Regions from separate parts of the Bacillus sp. V33-4 genome, predicted to be linked through region 2. Evidence: riboswitches for the same ligand, from Rfam matches in the RefSeq annotation. Region 2 holds a riboswitch; each other region holds the start of a gene.

Region 1 (5,322 bases), on a different contig from region 2:
CATGTTAATTATCGTCAGCTTCATGTTGTTTGCAAAAGCGATGAAAACCATTCCGATTGGAACGGCCTATGCGGTGTTTACGGGGATTGGCGCAGCTGGTACTGCATTAATCGGCATTGTATTTTTGGGTGAACCGGCCGGCTTGCTGAAGGTTTTGTTTATTTCCTTATTGCTTGGAGGCATTATCGGATTGAAGATTTCATCAGATGATAATGATGAGAGAACAGAGAGGGCTTCGTAATATGTCGTGGATCTATTTGCTGTTTGCTGGACTGGGTGAAGTAGGCTTCGTCATATTTATGAAGCTTTCTGATGGTTTTACCCGCACCAAATATAGCATTCTTTGCGGAATTTCAGGTTTTGCAAGCTTTTATTTATTATCAAAGGCATTGCTTGAGCTTCCGATCGGAACGGCTTATGGTGTCTGGACAGGTATTGGCGCTGCCGGCAGTGTGCTGCTTGGGATGTTATTTTTCGGCGAGCCCAGAAATTGGCGACGAATTCTTTTCATCGCCATGATTATCATAAGTGTGATTGGCTTAAAAGCAGTTTCATGAGAGGACTGACCTCCCTATATTTTTTTGATGAAATGCTCGGCTTCTCGATTGTTTCGCGCATCCCAGACGGTATGGATTTCAAATGTCCCTTTTTCAAAAAATAACGGGAATTTACGTCGAAACCAGCTCTGCATCGGCAGCTGTAAGGCTTCTTCTCTATGAAACCAAGATAATTCTCCTTCAGGGGGATCATCGAGAAGTTCGCCTTCAACATCGTCTGCCAAATAATTAAAAACCATATGGCGGATATTTTCATGGGGGCTGACATATTCATCGAGGCCTTTATACGTAATATTGCGAACAGTTAAACCTGTTTCTTCCTTAACTTCGCGGATGGCCGCTGCAGATAAACTTTCCGGATAGTCGACTTTGCCGCCGGGTGCAACAAATCCAGGGTATCCGCGTTCTTCCGGCCTTTTGATTAACAGCACCTTATCGCCTTTCACCACCATACATAATGTGTACATTTGATGTTCGATTTCTTTCCAGTTCACTAGTGTCCCGCCTTTGTCTGTTAAAAGATAATTTAATCATATCAAAATTGTGAGAAAATGGCCTGGATTGTAAGATGAAAAAGAGTGGAAACGTGAGTGTTATGAAGGGGAAAAAGGAATTTTCACCGAAATTGATTTTTGGGAGCGTTCGAACAGATAATCCACTGACGCATTGTGAAAGGGAAATATTGAAGATGGTCGCAGAAGGTAAAAAAGCCAAGGAGATTTCAAGCTATTTTTATCATCCGGAACTATATATCAAAAATTTTAAATAAGCTTGAGTGTAAAAAATCAAATAGAGGCAATTTCAATAGCGGAAGGGTGGATTTAGCAGTTCCATCTTTTTTTACATAGAGCACTTGAAACTTTTATTGCCCTAAAACAAAGGCGGTATGCCTTTGCTGAATTCAGAGACGAGGGTTGCGATCGATTGCAATTGTTCTTCATCAAGGTCAAAAGTGTTTTTAATTTTACTTTCAAGATCTTCTGTAACCCTTCTTTTGCCAACTTCAACAAGGGCAATAAGCGAGAAGCTGCAATTAACGAGCTTTGCAAAGTCGCGCTGATTCATGTTATAGCTTTTTCTTAAAAATTTTACAATTTCTTTATTCATCTTTCACCTCTCCTTAGAAAAAGCAATTTACACGGGCTTTTGGTAAGGCTTTCTCTTGTTCAGACGGACGTTATTCTTTAAATTAGCATTAAAGTGAGAGGGTTGTCAAAATCTTTATCATTACACAACCGTTAGCATTTTTAGCTGGGCAACGATATGCTTCACGAACTTGAGTCACATGAAGAAAGCGAGCAAAAAATGCTCGCCAGTACTTATCAACCTTTTGCATCATCCATGATATATCGCATGAGAGTAGTCTTTTTCACCTCAGTAATATTCTTCGCCCCAGCCAGACCTGCCGATACTTTAAATTCATCGAGTAAGTTCGAAACAACCTTTTGAACTCCGTGTTCGCCTGCAACCGCCAGCCCGTATACATAAGGCCTTCCAAGCAATACAGCATCCGCACCAAGTGCAAGCGCCTTGACCATATCCGTGCCACGGCGGATGCCGCTGTCAAACAAAACTGGAAATGTTTCGGGCACAACGTTGCGAATTAATGGTAACGCATCCAGCGAGGATGCGACCCCGTCCAGCTGCCTTCCGCCATGGTTTGACACAATAATTCCCTCGAAGCCCCTTTTAACTGCTTCCACTGCATCGTCAGGATGAAGGATTCCTTTTAAAACAATCGGCAAACTCGTTTGCGTTTTTAGCCACTGCAAATCATCCCAGTTAAAGGAAGGATGGAGAATCTGGTTTAAAATTTCGTCCACGACTTCATCACTGTCTTCAATATTCACTTTAGCCTGAAAAACAGGATCAGAAATATAGTTTGCTTTTCCAAAACCAAGTCTGAGCGGGGAGTAGCTATTGTGCAAGTCCTTTTCCCGCCATCCGAGCATGACGGTATCGACTGTAACGACGAGGGCTTGATAACCGGCGTTTTCAGCCCTTTTAACCATGCTTAACGATAAATCACGATCATTGGACCAGTAAAGCTGGAACCAGTTTGGGCTAAACGGGTTCGCTTCGGCAATCTCTTCCATAGTGTAGCTCGATACAGTACTTGCAATATAAGGAATTCCAAACGAGCCTGCTGCTCTTGCTGCAGCCAATTCTCCGTCTTGATGAGCAATCCTTTGCATTCCAACCGGAGCGAACAATAAAGGGGAAGGAAAAGTTTGATTCAACAATTCTATTGAAAAGTCTGGATTTGCTACATTCGTTAAAACTCTTGGCAAAATGCTGTATTGTTCAAAAGCTCTCGTATTTTTCTGCAGCGTTTCTTCACCGCTGGACCCTGATTGGATATAACCGAACGGGCCTTGCTCAAGAATACATTCAGCCGCCCTTTCCCACTCTTCGACTGAAAAATTGAGCCCGGTCTCTTTCATTTTTGCTAATAAAGGATCTTCCTTGCTGATTACCGCCATGATTTCATTTCCTTTCTAAATAGCTGATTTTTTGATAAAGGTTCTAAAACAAAAAAACCTCTCCAAAGTAGAGAGGTTTGATCATATGTATGGTCGCCCGCTCTCATCTTCCAAAACTAAAATGTTTTGCTGGATTTAGCACCAATTCCAAATTGGAATGGTTGCCGGGCTTCACAGGGCCAGTCCCTCCGCCACTCTCGATAAGAGAACAAAATTATTAAATTAACAGCAATTCGTTACTTATAACTTTAGGATTTCGGGAAGTGGTTGTCAATGAAATATTTTTTAAAACTATTTGTCGGAAAACACCAACTGGGAAATGTTTTATGGTGAAAAAAATTATAGATACATTTTATATATGAAAAACATTAAAAAATGGCGAAAATGAGAGATTGGTTACGAAAATGCCGCTTACATCAAGAGTTGCTTGACAAGAAATGGTGCTTGGCAGTGTCAGCCATAAGGTTGCCAAAAAGGGGAAAAGCACCGGTTATGATTGTGAAATAACGCAGATCCGTCATAAAACAAAATAAAAAAGGCCTATCAAGTGCGATCAGTCAATTGATCAGTACTTACCATTGAGGAGCAATAAGGCCGAGGGGCGATCCCGGATCCCGAGCGGCAATTGCGACAATAATCTTGCGCAGTAGGCCTAATTTATTGATGATGTCCTCCTAAAATAAGCATTTGTTTTTATCAGGCGGATTATATCGTGAATAAATCGAACAGTTAACTAATAAATATTATAAAAATAAAATAATTGTGTGTTTTCTGAAGACAAGATTTCAATGAGTTTAATATAATGTTAAAATAATAATCTGTTGACTATAGTGAGGGATCAATCATTCAGCCATACTTATTCCCAGCAGAACGATTACGGAATCGCTTTCTGTGTTCGCGCCTACAGGCTGTACGAAAAGATGTTGCATGTCATTTAACAGAGAATAGTAATGGCAAATCACCGGGCGATAAATTTCCATTAGAAAACAATCGCGTATGACTCTTTTCTTTCAAAAGAACATGTTAAAATAAAACCATGTGTGTGAGTGAATTTCATAAAGCAATTCTTTAATTGAAAAACGAACAGTAATTTAAAATTAAGATATTATTATTCGTTTCCTACGGCATTCTCTTGTTTATTTAGACAACTTCATTCGTTTTTCGGTTTAGCTTATTACATTGTGGAATTCACTCGTGTGAATGACTAATTGGAGGTTCGATGATGAAAACTAAACTTGGGTTATTATACGGGGGTAAATCCGCTGAACATAATGTTTCTCTACAAACAGCTCTTGCTGTTATTAAAGCGCTTGATGTAGAAAAATTCGATATTCATCCTATTTACATAACAGATGAAGGAAAATGGGTAAAAGGGCCGCAATTAAGCGGTCCAGTGGCTGATGTTAAAGCATTGCAGTTTTCTCAAGGAGACGCAGCTTCTCAAGCTGCTCTCGCTCCGGCATTGTTTCAAGGAAGTGCAGCAGGGCAGGATCAATCTTTGGATGTGATCTTCCCGCTTCTTCATGGACCAAATGGAGAAGACGGAACGGTTCAAGGTCTGCTTGAGCTTTTAAACCTTCCTTATGTAGGTAATGGAGTGCTTGCTTCCGCTGCCGGCATGGATAAAATCATCATGAAAAATGTATTTGCACAAGCCGGGCTTGCCCAGGTCAAATTTGCCTGGTTTACCCGCAGTGAGTGGGAGAAGGCCAGCGAATCCGCGTATGAAAAAATCGAAAAACAACTTGGTTACCCTTGTTTCGTGAAGCCGGCCAATCTCGGTTCCAGTGTTGGCATCAACAAGGCTTCCAATCGTGATGAATTAGCAGCAGCCTGTGAGGAAGCCTTCCTATTTGATCGGAAGATCATTGTCGAAGAAGGCATTACCGCCAGAGAGATTGAAATCGGTGTACTTGGAAATGATGAGCCTGAATGTTCAGTTGCCGGTGAAATTGTGCCGAAAAAGGATTTTTACGACTATAAAGCAAAATATGAAGACGGCGATACCGCGATGATTATCCCGGCGGATGTTACAAAAGAAGAATACAGTGAGCTTAAGGAAATGGCGATTAGATCGTTTAAAGCTCTGGATTGCTCAGGACTGGTACGCGCCGACTTCTTCTTAACAAAGGACGGAAACGCATATATCAATGAAGTCAATACGATGCCTGGCTTTACGCCCTTCAGCATGTTTCCTTTACTGTGGAAGCACACCGGGGTTGAATACCCGGAGCTGATTGAACGTCTTGTTAAGCTTGCAGAAGAAAGACATGCAGAAAAGC
Region 2 (5,322 bases):
TTCCTAAAAAATATCAATTTAAGCTGGTGAAGATTTGGGCGCTATTGGAGGAAAAGGGAAGCGCAAGAGGAATTTTGCCGATTGCCTATGATGAAAAATTAACTTATTTTGAAATTAATACAAGCCAACTCCCTGTTGGGCAGGATCAGTATATTAGTATAATGAGGGATGTAACCGAGAAACAAATCATCGAAAAGAAAATTAGGAAAAATGAAGATTTATACCAGGATCTATTTGAAGAAGCGCTTGATGGGATCATATTTTGGAATGGCTGTGGAATAGTGACCCGGGCCAATCAGGCTGCATGCAAAATATTTGAATGTCCATTGGAGAATTTGCTGGGGAGAAAGCTAACGGATTTTGTTTATTCAAAAGATGATCATTTCCATAAAACAATGGATTTGTTAAAGAAAACGGGTGCCATCCGTGATGAGTTGTGTTTTCTAATGCCAAACGGACAAAAAAAATTACTTGAATTTACGTCCAAGCTCCATATTGATGGATCTAATATAACCATTGTTCGCAACGCCAGTGAACGCCATCGTATGGAAAAAGAGCTTCGCGAGAGCGAGTTGAAGTTCCGGAAGATTTTTGAAGGTGCACTTGAAGGAATTATATTATGGAATAATCATTTTGAGATCATTGATATTAACCAGACCGGCCAAAATATGCTCGGGATTTCCAGACAAGAGATTGTCGGTAAATCGTTGACGGAATTGCTGACAGAGTGCCGACTGAGCCGGCAAGAACAAGTGGAACATATGGATACCCTTCTGCAACAAGGTCAATTGAACGGTGTGGTGCAGATTAGGATAAAAAAAGAAACAAAAAAGCACATTGAGTTTTCAACAAAAAGCAACTTGATGTCGGGCTTAAATCTAATTGTTTTTAAAGATATAACAGAAAAATTGGAGATGGAAGAACAGCTCAGAAAATCTGATACTTTAACGGTTATTGGAGAACTTGCCGCTGGAATTGCCCATGAAATCAGAAATCCAATGACAGCGCTAAAAGGGTTTATCCAGTTGCTTCAGGGTAATATGAAGGATGAACATGAGATGTATTTTCAGGTGATCACAAGTGAATTACAAAGAATAGATTCAATAATCAATGAATTTCTGATCCTCGCAAAACCCCAGGCAGTAAAATTTATAGAATCGGATGTTACGAGAATTGTTAAGGAAACGGTTGAGTTGCTGACTGCCCAGGCTGTCTTGCATAACGTGCAATTTAAAACATATTATCAAGATAAACTCCCGCTGCTTTTTTGTGAGCCAAACCAGCTCAAAAAGGTGTTTATCAACATTATCAAAAATGCGATTGAAGTGATGCCGAAAGGCGGCTATATTACTGTTTCAGTTAAGCGGGCCGCAGGCGATAAAATCCATATATATGTGCAGGACGAAGGACCCGGCATCCCCGAAGAAAAATTGAAAAAGCTTGGCGAACCGTTTTATACTACAAAAGAGCGGGGAACAGGACTTGGTTTAATGGTGAGCTACAAAATCATTGAAGAGCATCAAGGAAGCATTGAAGTGGAAAGCCAGCTTGGCAAAGGGACAATCTTTCATATTTTTTTACCATTAAAGAAGGCGGGGTAGAGACTTTGAACAGGCAATATACTAGACTGCAGACCGTGATCGGTTTGTTATTCATCGTCGCTGAAAACGGGAAATTGAGCGCTGTACATATAGGGAAAGAAGACTTTGATAAACATGAAACCGGGGAGGATCTCTCAGAAAATCCGCATAATCCAGTCCTGGCTGCTGCCGTCACACAACTTGGCGAATATTTTAGCGGAACGCGAAGCAGTTTTCAATTGCCGCTAGACATAACAGGCACAGATTTTCAGCAAGCAGTTTGGAAACAGCTTGAAGCGATTCCTTTCGGGGTGACGAAAAGCTACCAGGATATTGCATCAACTATTGGCAAAGCGAAAGCGGTGCGGGCAGTCGGCCAGGCCAACAAGGCAAACAAATTCCCGATTATCATTCCATGCCACCGTGTCATCGGCCAAAATAAAACACTGACAGGCTATGCAGGCACGAGAACCGATATTAAAGAAAAGCTGCTTCGCCACGAAAAAGCTTCGTTTAAAGGTTCAGTAAGCACTTAAATGAATCAGTCCTGAAACAACATGCAAGTGCTTTAGTCGAGCAGATTGAGAAGGGCAGGGAGGGAATAAAGGAAATGGCCGAAACGAATATCGAAAGACAAAAGGTAATTGATAACTTCTTCACGCGCGATGGGAAGCTGAAAAACATTCCGGCCCAAAGGAAGAAGAAATTAATCGTATTCGAATATATGATCCGGGGTTTAACAACAGGAAAAAAATATGCGGAAAAGGAACTAAATGAGTATATAAAAAAATTTCACGAAGATTATGCAACGATCCGCCGTGAGTTTATTATCAATCATTATATGTACCGGGATAATGGAATATATGAAGTGAATCCAGAAGAGATGTGGGTAAAAATCGACGGTTAAGCGTAAATTTCCAGCCGCAGAACTGCATTCAGCGGCTGGATGAGTTTAACCAATCAGGTCTTCAATCGATTTAATAGTGCGATGATTTTTAATCAACTTACTGCCAAGCTGAAGGGCTGTCCGCTTTGCATCAAGCCTTTTGACTTTATCTTGTATGCCATCCAAGTCGGCAACATGTGACAGTCCAACCGTCCGTCGGATCAGCTCACAACCGGCAAATCCGGCAGCATCCTGAAGATATTTTTCAAGTAAATAAGCGAGAAAGCGATCGTTTGAAGAAAGCGGATCTGTATTCTGTTCTTTCCATAGTTTTGAATACTCCTGCGAAAAAGTCTTCCAAAACACTCTTATCTGGGAAGATGTTTTCCGCTGTTTTTCGGGATTGGCAATCTGTTGAAATAGCAAATTCGCCACGACTTGGCCAAGGTCAAAGCCAGCCGGCCCATAAAACGCAAATTCAGGGTCGATGACTTTTGTTTCATCGTTATTTGCAAAAATGCTTCCAGTATGCAAATCGCCATGCAGCAATGACTCTGTTTCGGTTAAAAAGCTCTTTTTGAGAAGGGCTGCCTCTAACTTTAATTCTTCATCTGCCCAGAGCTTCTCGGCATCTTTCCTCAGACCTTCTTCAAAGTCATTGGTTGGCGCATCAAAGAATGGATCGGTAAAAATCAGGTCTTCCGTGATTTTACACAGCTCCGGGTTAATAAATTTGCCAACTAGCTCCTTTTTCTCTGCAGGCTTTAAGCCATAATCAGAAGTAAAGAACAGCGTTTTAGCGAGATACTCACCGATATGCTTGGGGAGAAGTGGGAAATCCTCGCCCTGGATTAATCCGGTTCTCGCAATTGTTAAATGTGATAAATCCTCCATGACAGTAATGGCAAAGATCTCATCGCTAAAAAAGACTTCAGGAACATAATTTGGTGCCAGTTTTTTAAAAACAGACAATGCATTTGCTTCGATTGTCGCTCTTTTTAACGTTAACGGCCAGCTTTCACCAACGACTTTCGCATAGGGCAATGCTTGTTTGATGATCACACTTTGACCGGATTCGTGATCTGAAATCCTAAAGACAAGATTCAGGTTGCCATCGCCAATCTCTGATACGGTTAAAACAGAACCTTCAGGAAATAACCGCAATCTAATCGCTAAGGCGGCGGCTGAGCTTTCGGTTAAAGGTTCGTATGTTGTATTTTGTAATAAGACCATCGTTTATTCCTCCTTAGTGTGGAGGCTTTTCAGCAAATGAAAAAGCCTCTTTCTCAATGTGAAAGAGGCTTGAAGGTTATATTCTTCACGCCTCTTATCTGCCAGAAGAAAATCCTTCTGTTGGAATTAGCACCGTGCCTTAGGAGATTATCAATCCCCGGCGCATTTTAGCGCCCCATTTCACAATGGCATTACGGTCGGTTGCTGGGCTTCATCGGGCCAAATCCCTCAGCCTGCTCTTGATAAGAGAGTACTATTTTAAAATCATAATTGTTCTTCACTTGTTGATCATCATATCAATGCAAAAAGTGATATGTCAATCATTTTTTTTTAAAAATTTTTGCCGGCAAAAATCTGCACTTAATTATAGAATTCCGGTTTTCTGTCTGAGAAAATCGGGATGATTTCTCTTACTCGACGTACTTCATCCAGGTCAATTTCAGCATGCAATATTTCCTGGTCTTCGCCGGCTTCCGCAATGATTTCCCCCCACGGATCAATAATCATTGAATGTCCGGCAAAAGCATTTTTCGGATCGGATCCTGCCCGGTTGCAGGCAATGACATAGCATTGGTTCTCGATTGCCCGTGATATCAACAAGGCTCTCCAGTGGGCGAGGCGGGCAAGCGGCCATTCAGCGACGACAAACAAAGCTTCCGCTCCTTGTGCCGTATGGGCGCGAATCCATTCCGGAAAGCGGATATCGTAGCAAATCATACCGGACAGGAGCCTGTTTTCCAGCGTGAACAGGCCCTTCGAATTGCCCGCCGATAAATACAGATGTTCGTCCATAAGCTGAAAAAGATGCAGTTTGCTGTATTCATGGACTGCCTCTCCATGCTTATCGACAATGATGAGCGTATTAAAAATCCCCTCAGCCGTTTTCTTCGCAACAGACCCGCCGACAAAAGCGGTACCGTGTTGCAGTGCTGCATTCTTCAAGAAGGACTTTGTTTTGTTGGCGTCCTGATCGCCAATTACATCGAGCCGACTCAGATCGTACCCGGTCGTCCAAAGTTCAGGAAGGACGATAATATCGGGTTTTAGTTCTGCTGCATCGGCAATCAGCTGTTTCGCAGATTGGTAGTTTTGGTCTGGATTGCCAAAAGCAATGTCCATTTGAATACAAGCTATTGATAGTTTCAAAATTGTCACCCCATTCAAAAAACTAAAAAATTTCGCTTTACAAGCTGTTATTAACGTTATATCATTTGTGACTAGAATTTCAAATTCATTTTTTATAAAGCGGGTGCTAAAGTGACACGTTTTTCCCAGTCAGATTTATTAAATAGCCTGCCGAGGCAGTTTTTTGCCTCACTCGTCAAAAAGGCAGGAATATACATTGAACAGGGCCATGATGTGATTAATCTGGGCCAGGGCAACCCGGACCAGCCAACACCAGGACATATTGTCAAAGCATTGCAGGCCGCGGCTGAAAACCCGGTCAATCATAAATATTCACCCTTTCAAGGATTTCGCTACTTGAAGGAAGCGGCAGCTGAGTTCTATAAGCGGGAGTATGAGGTCGAGTTGGACCCGGATACAGAAGTGGCCGTATTGTTCGGCGGAAAAGCAGGTTTGGTTGAAATTCCGCAATGTTTATTAAATCCGGGGGATACTGTG
Region 3 (5,322 bases), on a different contig from region 2:
AAATTTCTTACTCATGTAATGTGGACTAGTTATTTCGTAGTATCTGGGAAGGAGAGATATTTAGGTGGACAGTTCCTTCTTAACTGAGAGTGAAATAGAGTCTATCAATCTGTGGATATCCAAAATGGAACAAAAGAAAATTGTCGATAGTGATACAAAAATGAAAACCATCAGTGAAGCGGAAAATACTCTAGCACTTAATTATAAACGGATCGGATTTGGAAACAATCGCATTGTTTATGACCTTAACAATGGATTTGTGTTGAAAGTAGCAATCTCTGAGTCGGGGATACAATCCAATGAAACCGAATTTAATACCTACCAAAACTGTCCCTTAATCTTGCGAGTACATCTTTGCCCAGTAGAAGAGTTGGGCAATGGGTGGATTATTATGGAGAAGGCCCTTAACATCGTGCCAGATAACGAAGAGTATCAGCACAAGGTATCTGGATTGCAAAATAAATTTTTAAAATCAGGGATAAAGGCTAATGATATGAGGATTCGAAACTTAAGATTATCGAATGATGGTAAAATCATTGTCATCGATTATGGCGCATTTAAATATACGAAGAGAAAATAGGTTGAATGATATTTTTATGTATGATAAATTGCGACTTTTGACTATATAGATAATCATTACAAACCAACAATACACACCCTTCGTTTGGTTTTATTACTCTTGAATGAATTCCTGCATTTCTTTAAATTGCACTTTGTCAAAAAATAACAGGGCAACCGAAAGCGTCAAAATTTTGTGAGAGAATCTTATTACCGTCATAAAGTAGGGCATTCTTTAGGCTTAGATCATGAAAACGAAGTACCTGCATAACAGGAGAAAAGGATTTAAAGGCTTTACTTAAGCAGAAAAATAGGATCATAATTATTAAGCTTGGCTATTCAACTCCCATGACAAATAAAAAGGAGGAGCAATCCTAATTTATGTACCAATTAAAAACAAAAGAAACCGAAAACAGTGTCATTGAGTTTATTGAGAGTGTCGAAAACCCGAAAAAACGTGAAGATGCATACAAACTACTGGATATTTTTACTGAAACGACGGGTTACAAAGCGAAGATGTGGGGACCGAGTATTATTGGATTTGGTTCGTATCATTATAAATATGAATCCGGTCACGAAGGCGATGCGCCGCTAGTTGGCTTTTCGCCGCGAAAAGCCAAAATCAGTTTGTATTTTGCTACGGATGACACAACACGAGCGGACTTGCTGAAGGACTTTGGAAAACATACGACAGGCAAAGCGTGTGTGTATATCAACAAAATATCAGATATCGATGTGGATGTATTGAAGGCGTTAATCAACCAATCTGTAGCGTTTTTGAATGATATGTATCCGAACCCGCGCAATTAAGACGTTGTAGAGAAGAGTTGACTTAAGACTTTGATATTTCGTACTCAAACTGCTGATATGATTGCCATGCTAAAGAATCACCTCCAAGGATAACGCTTCCTGATGAGGTGATTTTTTCTAAGCGGTTGTTAGGTGATTCTTTGGGTTTGATCAATCATTTGTTCAAAAATGCTGGACTACCTTGACATTAAAATAACACGTTCAGAAAGTCATATTAATCCAATAGACGGGAGTAAGAAATACGTATAACAACAATTGACGTTCGTTTGCTGGTTTCCAATCAGGTTTTGGAAACGAGTTAAACAAGTCTTCTACATTACCTCTGACTGTAATTATGGGATTGATTGACTGAATCAACTCAATACATTCACTCGGTTGTGGACCTCTGAAAACAATGTCACCTAGACAAATAACCGCATCGGGAGCTTATTAGATTCCATATCAATTGATAACACAAATGCAGAAATTTTTCATGCCACGCCTGAATCGCTGGGAGAGGTGGTGTATCCGTGGGCTAGCTTGGAGGAGCTAGATAAACTACATACGAATGAAAAGACAAATTTAGTTTTGTTTGGCCATGTTCATCATGCTTTACCAGACAAGCGAATGGAAGAACAATAGTACATGCGGGGAGTGCAGGCTTTTCATTTGCTGGTGATAATCGTGCCAGTTATGCAATTATTGATATCGATCAAACAAATTTAGCTGTTCAATTAAGAAGGGTGTCTTATGACATTGAGAAGGTCATAAAGATAGCACAAAAGAGAAGCATGCCAGATATCGACGCGTTGGAGTATGGATTAAGACATGCCATTTATCCATACAGTGGTATGCCTGTGAAGTAGGTCTTACATTTTTTGTTCATTCAATGGGGGGTGTTTGAGTTAACTCCAAAGTTATGCTTAAGGAATGGACACATTCGAACTTATGTACGAACTAAAAACAATAAGAAACCGAAAATGAGATTTATTCGTTAACCCCGTGGGTGTTAATCAAACGTTTGTTTAAAAATCAGGATTATATTAACCTGGTCAGAAAAACTATGTAAACGCAATAGAGGATATATGAATTACGCCATAACAATATATTAAAAATTAGGGGACACTATGAAAGATATTCGAGTGCTTATAGTCGATAATGGGGAGGGTATTAGGGGTTTTTCGGAAAAATATCTGGAACGGAGGGTACTCAAATGTTGTTATTATTCCGATACAATTGGCAGGTAAGAGAAGAATGGTTCGAATGGTGTGAGCAACTGTCTGAAAAAGGAGCTACAACGTCCAAGAGTCGGTGGAAAAGGAGGTATTTTGCAAACACTTTTTCATATAGTGGACGTGGAACAAGCGTGGATTAGAGGATTACAAGGAAAGCCTAAATTTCATTTTATTTATGAAGATTAATCCTCACTTAAATTGATAGAAGATTTATCCAACAATTGTGTACCCGAAGTTGAGGAGTATGTTGGGAATTGGTCAGAGGATAATGAAACTCTTAAATTAGACGGATTTACATATGCTGATGTGATTCGGCACGTAATCGCTCATGAAATTCACCATATTGGTCAGTTGTCAATTTGGTCAAGAGAGTTAGGTTTGAAACCTGTTTCTGCTAATCTAATTGGAAGAGGACTACATTGACACACTCTCTTTTTTATAAATGGGTACTTATCTATAAAAAAGTAAAGTTGATACGAGTCGCCTTTCATTTTTTCAGCAAACTGTTCTAAAGCTACGGATTTGTATGCAGTATGCTTGTCGGGTATTCGGATCAAAACTCTTGTACTGGCCGGAAAGCAGATTAACATATTAAACCGTGTTTGTGAACTGTACAACCAATTTTCTGATAAAATTTTCTGAAATCTATTGCTTTAAGTTATCTCTTTATATGATAATAGTGACAATTATTAAAATTTAATAGATTTTTTTCCTTATCAAGAGAGGTGGAGGGAATGGCCCTATGAAACCCGGCAACCGCTGTTTTTTCAAACAGAATGGTGCTAAGTCCTAAAGAACAAGTTGTTCTTAAAGATGAGGAGGAGATTGAGTATTCAAACTCTTCCTTTTATCAGGAAGATTTTTTTTATTTATATAGAGAGGAGTTTTTCTAGGATGCTAAACGACAGCACAAATTTGCGTAATTCTAATCAAACAGTTTTATCAGAAGAGGCACCGTTCAGGGCTGATCATGTTGGAAGTTTATTAAGGCCAGACAAAATTAAAAATGCCCGTTTGCAAAGAGCGGCTGGAGAAATTACATTGGAGCGGCTAAGAGAAGTAGAAAATGAGGAAATTGTGAGGATTGTCAATAAGCAAAAAGAGATAGGACTTCAAGCAGTGACAGATGGAGAGTTCCGCCGGGCATGGTGGCATTTTGACTTCCTTGAAAATTTGATTGGTGTGGAAGGTCACGATACAGACAGTGGTATACAATTTCATCAAACTCAAACAAAATCACACGCGATCAAAGTGACCGGAAAATTGGATTTTGGGCAGCATCCGATGCTCGAAGATTACAGATTTCTACAGAGCATAGCCGAAATGCATACCACTAAAATGACGATCCCAAGTCCGAGTATGCTCCACTTCCGCGGTGAAATAGAAAAAGATGCTTACAGCGATGATGAAGAGTTTTTCCATGATCTAGCCTTAACGTATAAGAAAGCGATCCAGTCATTCTATGATGCCGGCTGCAGATACTTACAGTTGGATGACACTTCGTGGGCGTATCTTTGTTCTGAAGAACAAAAAGAGCATATTCGGGCAAGAGGTTTGGATCCCGACTATCTTGCTGGTATGTATTTAAAAACAATTAATGATGCGGTATCAGCCAGGCCTGCAGATATGAAAATTACAATGCATATTTGCCGGGGTAATTTTCGTTCGACTTGGATTTCTTCTGGTGGATATGAGCCTGTAGCTGAACTACTATTTGACAGGCTTAATATTGACGGCTTCTTTTTGGAATATGACACTGACCGCGCAGGTGGCTTTGAACCATTACGTTTTGTGAAAAGACCTGATTTGAAGATCGTATTGGGATTGATAACATCTAAGTTCGGAGAATTGGAGAATGCGGAAGAAGTTAAACGCCGTATTGAAGAAGCCTCCCGTTTTGTCGATTTACATCAGCTGTGCCTGAGTCCGCAATGCGGTTTTGCCTCTACAGAAGAGGGTAATTTACTGACAGAAGAACAACAATGGGCAAAACTCCGCCATGTTGTGGAGATTGCTCAAGATGTTTGGAAGTAACTTCCTTGTCACAGAGACAGCAAAAACAGTTAATCTTAAAAAATTTCGACAGAACTTTAGGAAATGATGAAATGGAAGCGCAACTGAACAGATTACTTATTGGACTTCCCTAGATAGAAAACTATTGGAATAACAGCAATTTTCCCTTGATTGGCTACATGCCTTTCAAGGGTTTCTTTTTATCAGCATCTCACCTTTCCGGTGAAAGTGACTAACTGAATAATGTTATTGACATTCTAATTCCGTCGACTATAATTTAAGTAGTTAAGTAATTACTTAAATATTTAAGAGGGAGGTAAGTATTGATTGTCCATAAATGAGTTATTTAGAGCTTTATCTGATGAAAATAGAAGGAAAATATTAGACCTACTGCGAAAAGGAGATATGACTGCTGGAGATATTGCGAAACATTTTGATATGAGTAAGCCTGGAATATCACAACATTTGTCGGTTCTAAAAAATGCTGATTTAGTGTATGCCGTAAAAAAAGGACAGTATGTTTATTATTCTTTAAATTCAACTGTTTTCCAGGATGTTATGAAATGGATTATCCAATTTAATTCAAACTCTAAGGAGGAAAATCATGATTAAAAAAATTAGCATATGTGTTTTAACCATTTTATCTTTCATTGTAAGTATATATTTCTATGCCGCGAATTTTACCTTTGATGAAGCAAGGTATGGTCCAAGTGAAGTCATATTATAT
Region 4 (5,322 bases), on a different contig from region 2:
CCGCACAATACCAATGCCTTTCTCCTGCTTGGAATAGCGCCCGAACCGTATGCGATGCTAATCGAAGCCGCTGCCCCGCTCGCTCCAATATTCATCGCAAAAAACAGGGCGACGATACAAGTTATATAAGTTAGGATCATATTGATTACCTCTTATTGATGAAGTCCGCATTCAATTTTATTCTGGCCGGTCCATCGGCCTGACCTCAAGTCCCCGCTATTGAAAACAGGTGCAGTGCACGTCTTGCAGCCGATACTTGGGTAACCATGATCATGGAGAATGTTATACGGCAAATTGTTTTTGTGGGCGTAACGCCAAATATCCTTCCACGTCCAATGGATGAGCGGGCAAATCTTCACCGATTGAAAGCGGTGGTCTTTATTGATAAATTGTGTATGTTTCCTTGTTTCGGATTGTTCTCTCCTTAATCCCGACAGCCATGCCGCTGTTCCTGAGAGCACGCTGTTAAGCGGAGTAACTTTTCGAAGTTCACAGCATTTGTTCGGGTCGCTCTTCCATAGTTCATCCCCGTATGTGTGCGCCTGTTCTTCCAGAGACAAATCGGGTTTGTTCAGTTCAATGACTAATTGCGGATATTTCTCCTTCACTTGGTCAATTAACTTGTAAGTCTCCGCGAAATGAAGTTCAGTATCGAGAAAAACGATTCTCGCTGTTTCATTTACTTTGGAGATCAAATCGATTAAGACAATTCCTTCAATCCCAAAACTGCAGGCATAAACAAGGTTTCCCTCTCCATAATGCGAATACGCCCACTTAAGAACGTCTAAGGCCCCTTTTGTCTCGTTAGCATACGAAAAGTCCAGTGCCGAAAATGTATCAAAATTTTGATACGTGATTAATTGCGCCAAATCAATCCCTCCAAATTCCAAAAAAAGAGACAGTTCTAACCGGTAAGGTTAAAACTGCCTCTAGTTTATCTAGTCAGCAAGCTCACTTAATTCTAAGTTTTTCATTTTTTTCAATTTGCACGACTACACCGTCCTGAACAACCAGTGTGATTGAACCGTACTTCATCCCCGCCAGGATTTCCTGCAAATGCGAATAAATTTCATCGAACTGATTTACTTTCTTTCCCAAGCAAGCCCCTCCTTCTAAATAAAAAAACCTTTCCACTTCGGAAAGACTCATCAGGTAAGAATATGTTTACCTTATCTTCCAAAATGGTTTCACATTTTGTTGGATTTAGCACCTTGCTTGTTCAGCAGGTTGCCGGACTTCATCGGGCCAATTCCCTCCGCCGCTCTGGATAAGTTTATTTTTTCTAAATTTTAACACAAAGGAATTCCATGTCAATACTTTAAAGTACTGAAATGAAAAATAGGAATTTAGTCCAGTAGAACCGATCAAAGCTACGAAAAAGATTAATTCCTATAATTCCGATGAGTTCTATTTAAATTAACAGGATACCAGTTAGTTGTCAATCGTAATTTTTAAGTTTCTCTTTCCCTGGTACGTACATATGATGCAATACAGACAATTTAAAATTTTTTCAAAATCTGATGATTTGACATTTTTAGCGGCTCGTAAACCGTCATGAAAGACTATCTCAATTCTCTACGTCCACCCTATTTTAAAAAAGAGTGATTTTCTTAATTTTTAAAAAATGGTTGACACAAGTATGTGGATGTTGTAAATTTTAGTCAATTGAATACAAACGATTTCTTATCGAGAGAGGTTGAGGGAATGGCCCGAAGACACCTCAGCAACCATCAATGCCCTAATAGCATTGAAAAGGTGCTAAATCCTGCAAGTTTTTTATGAACTTGAAAGATGAGAAGAACGGCTGCGTCCAGCATACAAAGTCTTCTTCTTGAAGGCTTTTTTTATTTCTTAAAGGAGTGGTGGCAATGTACAAAATAGATACGAAGCTGGCCCAAATCGGCAACAGGAGCGATATTACAGGATCGGTAAGTCCGCCTGTTTACTTCTCTACGGCCTACATGCATGAAGGGATCGGCGAATCATCCGGCTATGACTATATCCGAACAGGCAACCCAACCCGCCAGCTCCTCGAAAAAGCGATCGCAGACCTTGAACATGGTGACCAGGGTTTTGCCTGCAGTTCGGGCATGGCAGCGATTGCCACATTGCTATCATTGTTTCAATCAGGCGATGAGTGGATTGTCAGCAAAGATTTATACGGTGGCACATATCGATTGCTTGAACACGGTTTCAGGAAGTGGGGATTAACGTGTCAATACCTCAACACAAGCTGTGTTGAGGAGTTGGATAAAAAAATAACTCTACAAACGAAAGCCATTTTTATTGAAACCCCAACCAATCCCCTAATGGAGCAAACCGATATTGGCGCTATTTCAGAGCTGGCCAAAAAGCATGGATTATTGCTGATTGTCGATAACACATTTTATACACCCATTCTCCAGCAGCCCCTCCTTCTCGGCGCTGACATTGTCATACATAGCGCCACCAAGTACCTCGGCGGTCATAATGATGTGCTGGCCGGGTTGATTGTTGCCAAAGGTAACGATTTATGTGAAGCTCTTGAATTCCACCATAATGCAGCGGGCGCAGTGCTCAGCCCTTTTGATTCATGGCTGTTAATCCGCGGCATGAAAACTTTAGCGCTCCGGATTGAAAAACACGAGGAGAATGCAAAGAAGCTTGTTCAGTACCTTTCAAGCCATGAAAGTGTAACAGATGTCCTTTACCCCGGCAGAGGCGGGATGATTTCTTTCAGAATCAAGGATGAGACATGGGTGAACCCTTTTTTAAAAGGATTATCCTTGATCACATTTGCTGAAAGCCTTGGCGGTGTCGAAAGCTTTATTACTTATCCCGCAACGCAAACACATGCGGATATCCCGGAGGAAATCAGAATCGAAACCGGGGTCTGCAACCGTTTATTAAGATTTTCCGTTGGCATAGAAGCTGTGGATGATTTAATTGATGACCTTGAGCAAGCATTCAGATCCGTCGTTGAGGAGGCTACCTTATGAAAGTGAGCAGTGAAATACATTTTGAAACGAGGCTTCTGCATAATAGCCAGAAAACGGATCAGGCAACTGGTGCTGTAAGTGTTCCGATTCACCATGCCTCCACTTTTCATCAATTCGATATTGAAAACTTCGGAAAATACGATTATAGCCGGAGTTCCAACCCGACACGCGAAGCTCTTGAGGAGGCAATCGCCGATCTCGAAGAAGGCACAAGGGGCTTTGCCTTTTCATCCGGAATGGCAGCAATCTCGACAGCCTTCCTTCTTTTGTCTTCTGGTGACCATGTCGTGATTTCCGAGGATGTTTACGGAGGAACATACCGCATGGTTACAGAAGTTCTTTCGAGAATGGGAATTGAATATACGTTTGCCGATATGACAGATCTTCACGCCGTCCGGGAGGCCGTTCAGACTAATACAAAGGTTTTTTATGTTGAGACACCTTCAAATCCCCTCTTAAAAGTTACCGATATACGAGCGGTCAGTGAACTGGCAAAAGAGCACAACGCATTAATTTTTGTCGACAATACGTTCCTGACCCCGGCTCTGCAGAAACCTTTGTTATTGGGAGCCGACGTCGTCCTGCACAGTGCAACAAAATTTTTATCCGGCCATAGTGATGTTGTCGCCGGACTCGCTGTCGTCAAAGATGAGGAATTGGCCGGGCGACTTTATTTCCTGCAAAATACGATTGGTGCCGTTCTTGGTGTCCAGGACGCCTGGCTGGTATTGAGAGGGTTAAAAACGCTTCATGTCAGGCTGGAACAATCTTTAAAAAGTGCAGCCCAAATTGCCTGTTTTTTAAGAACTCACCCTGCCATTCATAAGGTGTATTTCCCGGGCTTTGAGGACCATCCACAGTATGATCTCCAGCACAGGCAGGCAAACGGAGCAGGGGCGATTCTCTCGTTTGAATTAGCCGGAAAAGAGGCACTTTACCAATTTGTCTCGAATGTTGAAATCCCTGTTTTTGCTGTCAGTCTCGGCGCAGTCGAGTCAATTTTATCCTATCCGGCAAAAATGTCGCATGCATCGATGCCGATTGAAGAAAGGAAAAAACGAGGAATCAGCGATAGTCTGCTGCGCTTATCAGTCGGTCTCGAAAATCCTGCAGACATCATTAAAGACTTTTCAGCTGCGTTGGAAACAACGATGCAACATTTCGCTCACCAAGGAGTGAAACTATGAGCTTTCTTAAAAAAATGGAAAATCAAATATTGATAGCAGATGGTGCGATGGGTACACTTTTATACTCTTATGGCACGGACTGCTGTTTTGAGGAACTGAACCTTTCCGAGCCGGAACAGATCCTAAATATTCACAAAGCGTATATCAATGCAGGCGCGGACCTTATCCAAACGAATACTTATGCAGCCAACTACTTGAAGCTGCAGCGATATGGACTGGAGGATTCAGTTAAGGAAATTAATAGTGCTGCTGTGAAAGTTGCCAGGAATGCAGCACAGGACAAAGCATACGTACTCGGAACAATCGGCGGGAACCGCGGGATAAAGCCCCATTCGATTTCGATTGAAGAAATAAAAAGGAGTTTTCGTGAACAATTATACTGTCTTCTTTTGGCAGGGGTAGACGGCCTGCTCCTTGAAACGTATTATGACCTAAAAGAGCTTGAGACCGTTTTGTCGATTGCCAGGAGAGAAACTGCTCTCCCAATCATTGCCCAGGTATCCCTTCAAGAAACAGGAATACTGCAGGACCGGACACCAATCAATGAAGCTTTTGAAAGATTAGAGCTAGCAGGTGCTGATATTATCGGGCTTAACTGCCGGCTTGGCCCACATCATATGTTGTTGACGCTCGAACAGGTGGCGCTGCCAAAGCATGCCTATCTTTCTGCCTATCCAAACGCCAGTCTTCCTGCCTATGTCGATGGCAAATTTCATTACGAAGGAGATGCAGAATATTTCAGAAAATCGGCACAACCTTTCCGGGAACAGGGAGTCAGGCTGCTCGGCGGCTGCTGTGGTACAACGCCGGAGCATGTCCGCGCCTTTGCTGAAGAACTAAAAGATAAAGCCCCTGTAACAAACAAAATCGTTAAATTAAAAGAAAAGAAAATTATCGTAGAAACAGCTATAGTAAAAAGAGCGGAGCCTCCCCTCGATCACGTCGTCAAACAAAGACGTTCGGTGATCGTCGAGCTGGATCCACCGAGAAAGCTTAATACGGGGAAATTTTTCGAGGGAGCTAAGGCCCTTCAGGATGCCGGGATCGACGCCATAACACTGGCCGATAATTCACTTGCTACTCCAAGAATCGCGAATGAAGCATTAGGGCATCTCGTGAAACAGAAACTGGGCCTGAGGCCGCTCATTCACATTACA

What was found. Region 2 has a riboswitch for S-adenosylmethionine ahead of mtnK (S-methyl-5-thioribose kinase). Riboswitches for the same ligand answer to the same signal wherever they lie in the genome.
Region 1: it holds a riboswitch for S-adenosylmethionine, as region 2 does, so the genes downstream of both, CVD23_RS19715 (alpha-hydroxy-acid oxidizing protein) here and mtnK (S-methyl-5-thioribose kinase) in region 2, are expected to answer to the same signal.
Region 3: it holds a riboswitch for S-adenosylmethionine, as region 2 does, so the genes downstream of both, CVD23_RS07660 (5-methyltetrahydropteroyltriglutamate--homocysteine S-methyltransferase) here and mtnK (S-methyl-5-thioribose kinase) in region 2, are expected to answer to the same signal.
Region 4: it holds a riboswitch for S-adenosylmethionine, as region 2 does, so the genes downstream of both, CVD23_RS10460 (methionine biosynthesis PLP-dependent protein) here and mtnK (S-methyl-5-thioribose kinase) in region 2, are expected to answer to the same signal.

The regions. Positions count from the first base shown of each region.
Region 1 is NZ_PGVC01000064.1:21,785-27,106, reverse strand. It holds gene CVD23_RS19740 (DMT family transporter) at 1-241, shown strand, start outside; gene CVD23_RS19735 (DMT family transporter) at 243-557, shown strand; gene CVD23_RS19730 (8-oxo-dGTP diphosphatase) at 572-1,024, opposite strand; gene CVD23_RS19720 (helix-turn-helix domain-containing protein) at 1,428-1,664, opposite strand; gene CVD23_RS19715 (alpha-hydroxy-acid oxidizing protein) at 1,880-3,040, opposite strand; SAM riboswitch class I at 3,141-3,247, opposite strand; gene CVD23_RS19710 (D-alanine--D-alanine ligase) at 4,263-5,322, shown strand, end outside.
Region 2 is NZ_PGVC01000032.1:80,068-85,389, forward strand. It holds gene CVD23_RS12565 (PAS domain S-box protein) at 1-1,601, shown strand, start outside; gene CVD23_RS12570 (methylated-DNA--[protein]-cysteine S-methyltransferase) at 1,607-2,116, shown strand; partial or broken gene CVD23_RS12575 (DUF2087 domain-containing protein) at 2,110-2,487, shown strand; gene mtnK (S-methyl-5-thioribose kinase) at 2,533-3,699, opposite strand; SAM riboswitch class I at 3,791-3,948, opposite strand; gene CVD23_RS12585 (carbon-nitrogen family hydrolase) at 4,060-4,896, opposite strand; gene CVD23_RS12590 (pyridoxal phosphate-dependent aminotransferase) at 4,957-5,322, shown strand, end outside.
Region 3 is NZ_PGVC01000019.1:54,428-59,749, reverse strand. It holds gene CVD23_RS07675 (hypothetical protein) at 125-580, shown strand; gene CVD23_RS07670 (DUF1801 domain-containing protein) at 940-1,368, shown strand; gene CVD23_RS22835 (hypothetical protein) at 1,570-1,779, opposite strand; partial or broken gene CVD23_RS22830 (DinB family protein) at 2,561-2,742, shown strand; gene CVD23_RS22825 (DinB family protein) at 2,781-3,005, shown strand; SAM riboswitch class I at 3,293-3,402, shown strand; gene CVD23_RS07660 (5-methyltetrahydropteroyltriglutamate--homocysteine S-methyltransferase) at 3,477-4,616, shown strand; gene CVD23_RS07655 (autorepressor SdpR family transcription factor) at 4,929-5,207, shown strand; gene CVD23_RS07650 (hypothetical protein) at 5,200-5,322, shown strand, end outside.
Region 4 is NZ_PGVC01000026.1:37,019-42,340, reverse strand. It holds gene CVD23_RS10475 (inorganic phosphate transporter) at 1-140, opposite strand, end outside; gene CVD23_RS10470 (phosphoadenylyl-sulfate reductase) at 153-869, opposite strand; gene CVD23_RS10465 (YezD family protein) at 952-1,068, opposite strand; SAM riboswitch class I at 1,167-1,274, opposite strand; SAM riboswitch class I at 1,681-1,798, shown strand; gene CVD23_RS10460 (methionine biosynthesis PLP-dependent protein) at 1,869-2,978, shown strand; gene metC (cystathionine beta-lyase) at 2,975-4,165, shown strand; gene CVD23_RS10450 (bifunctional homocysteine S-methyltransferase/methylenetetrahydrofolate reductase) at 4,162-5,322, shown strand, end outside.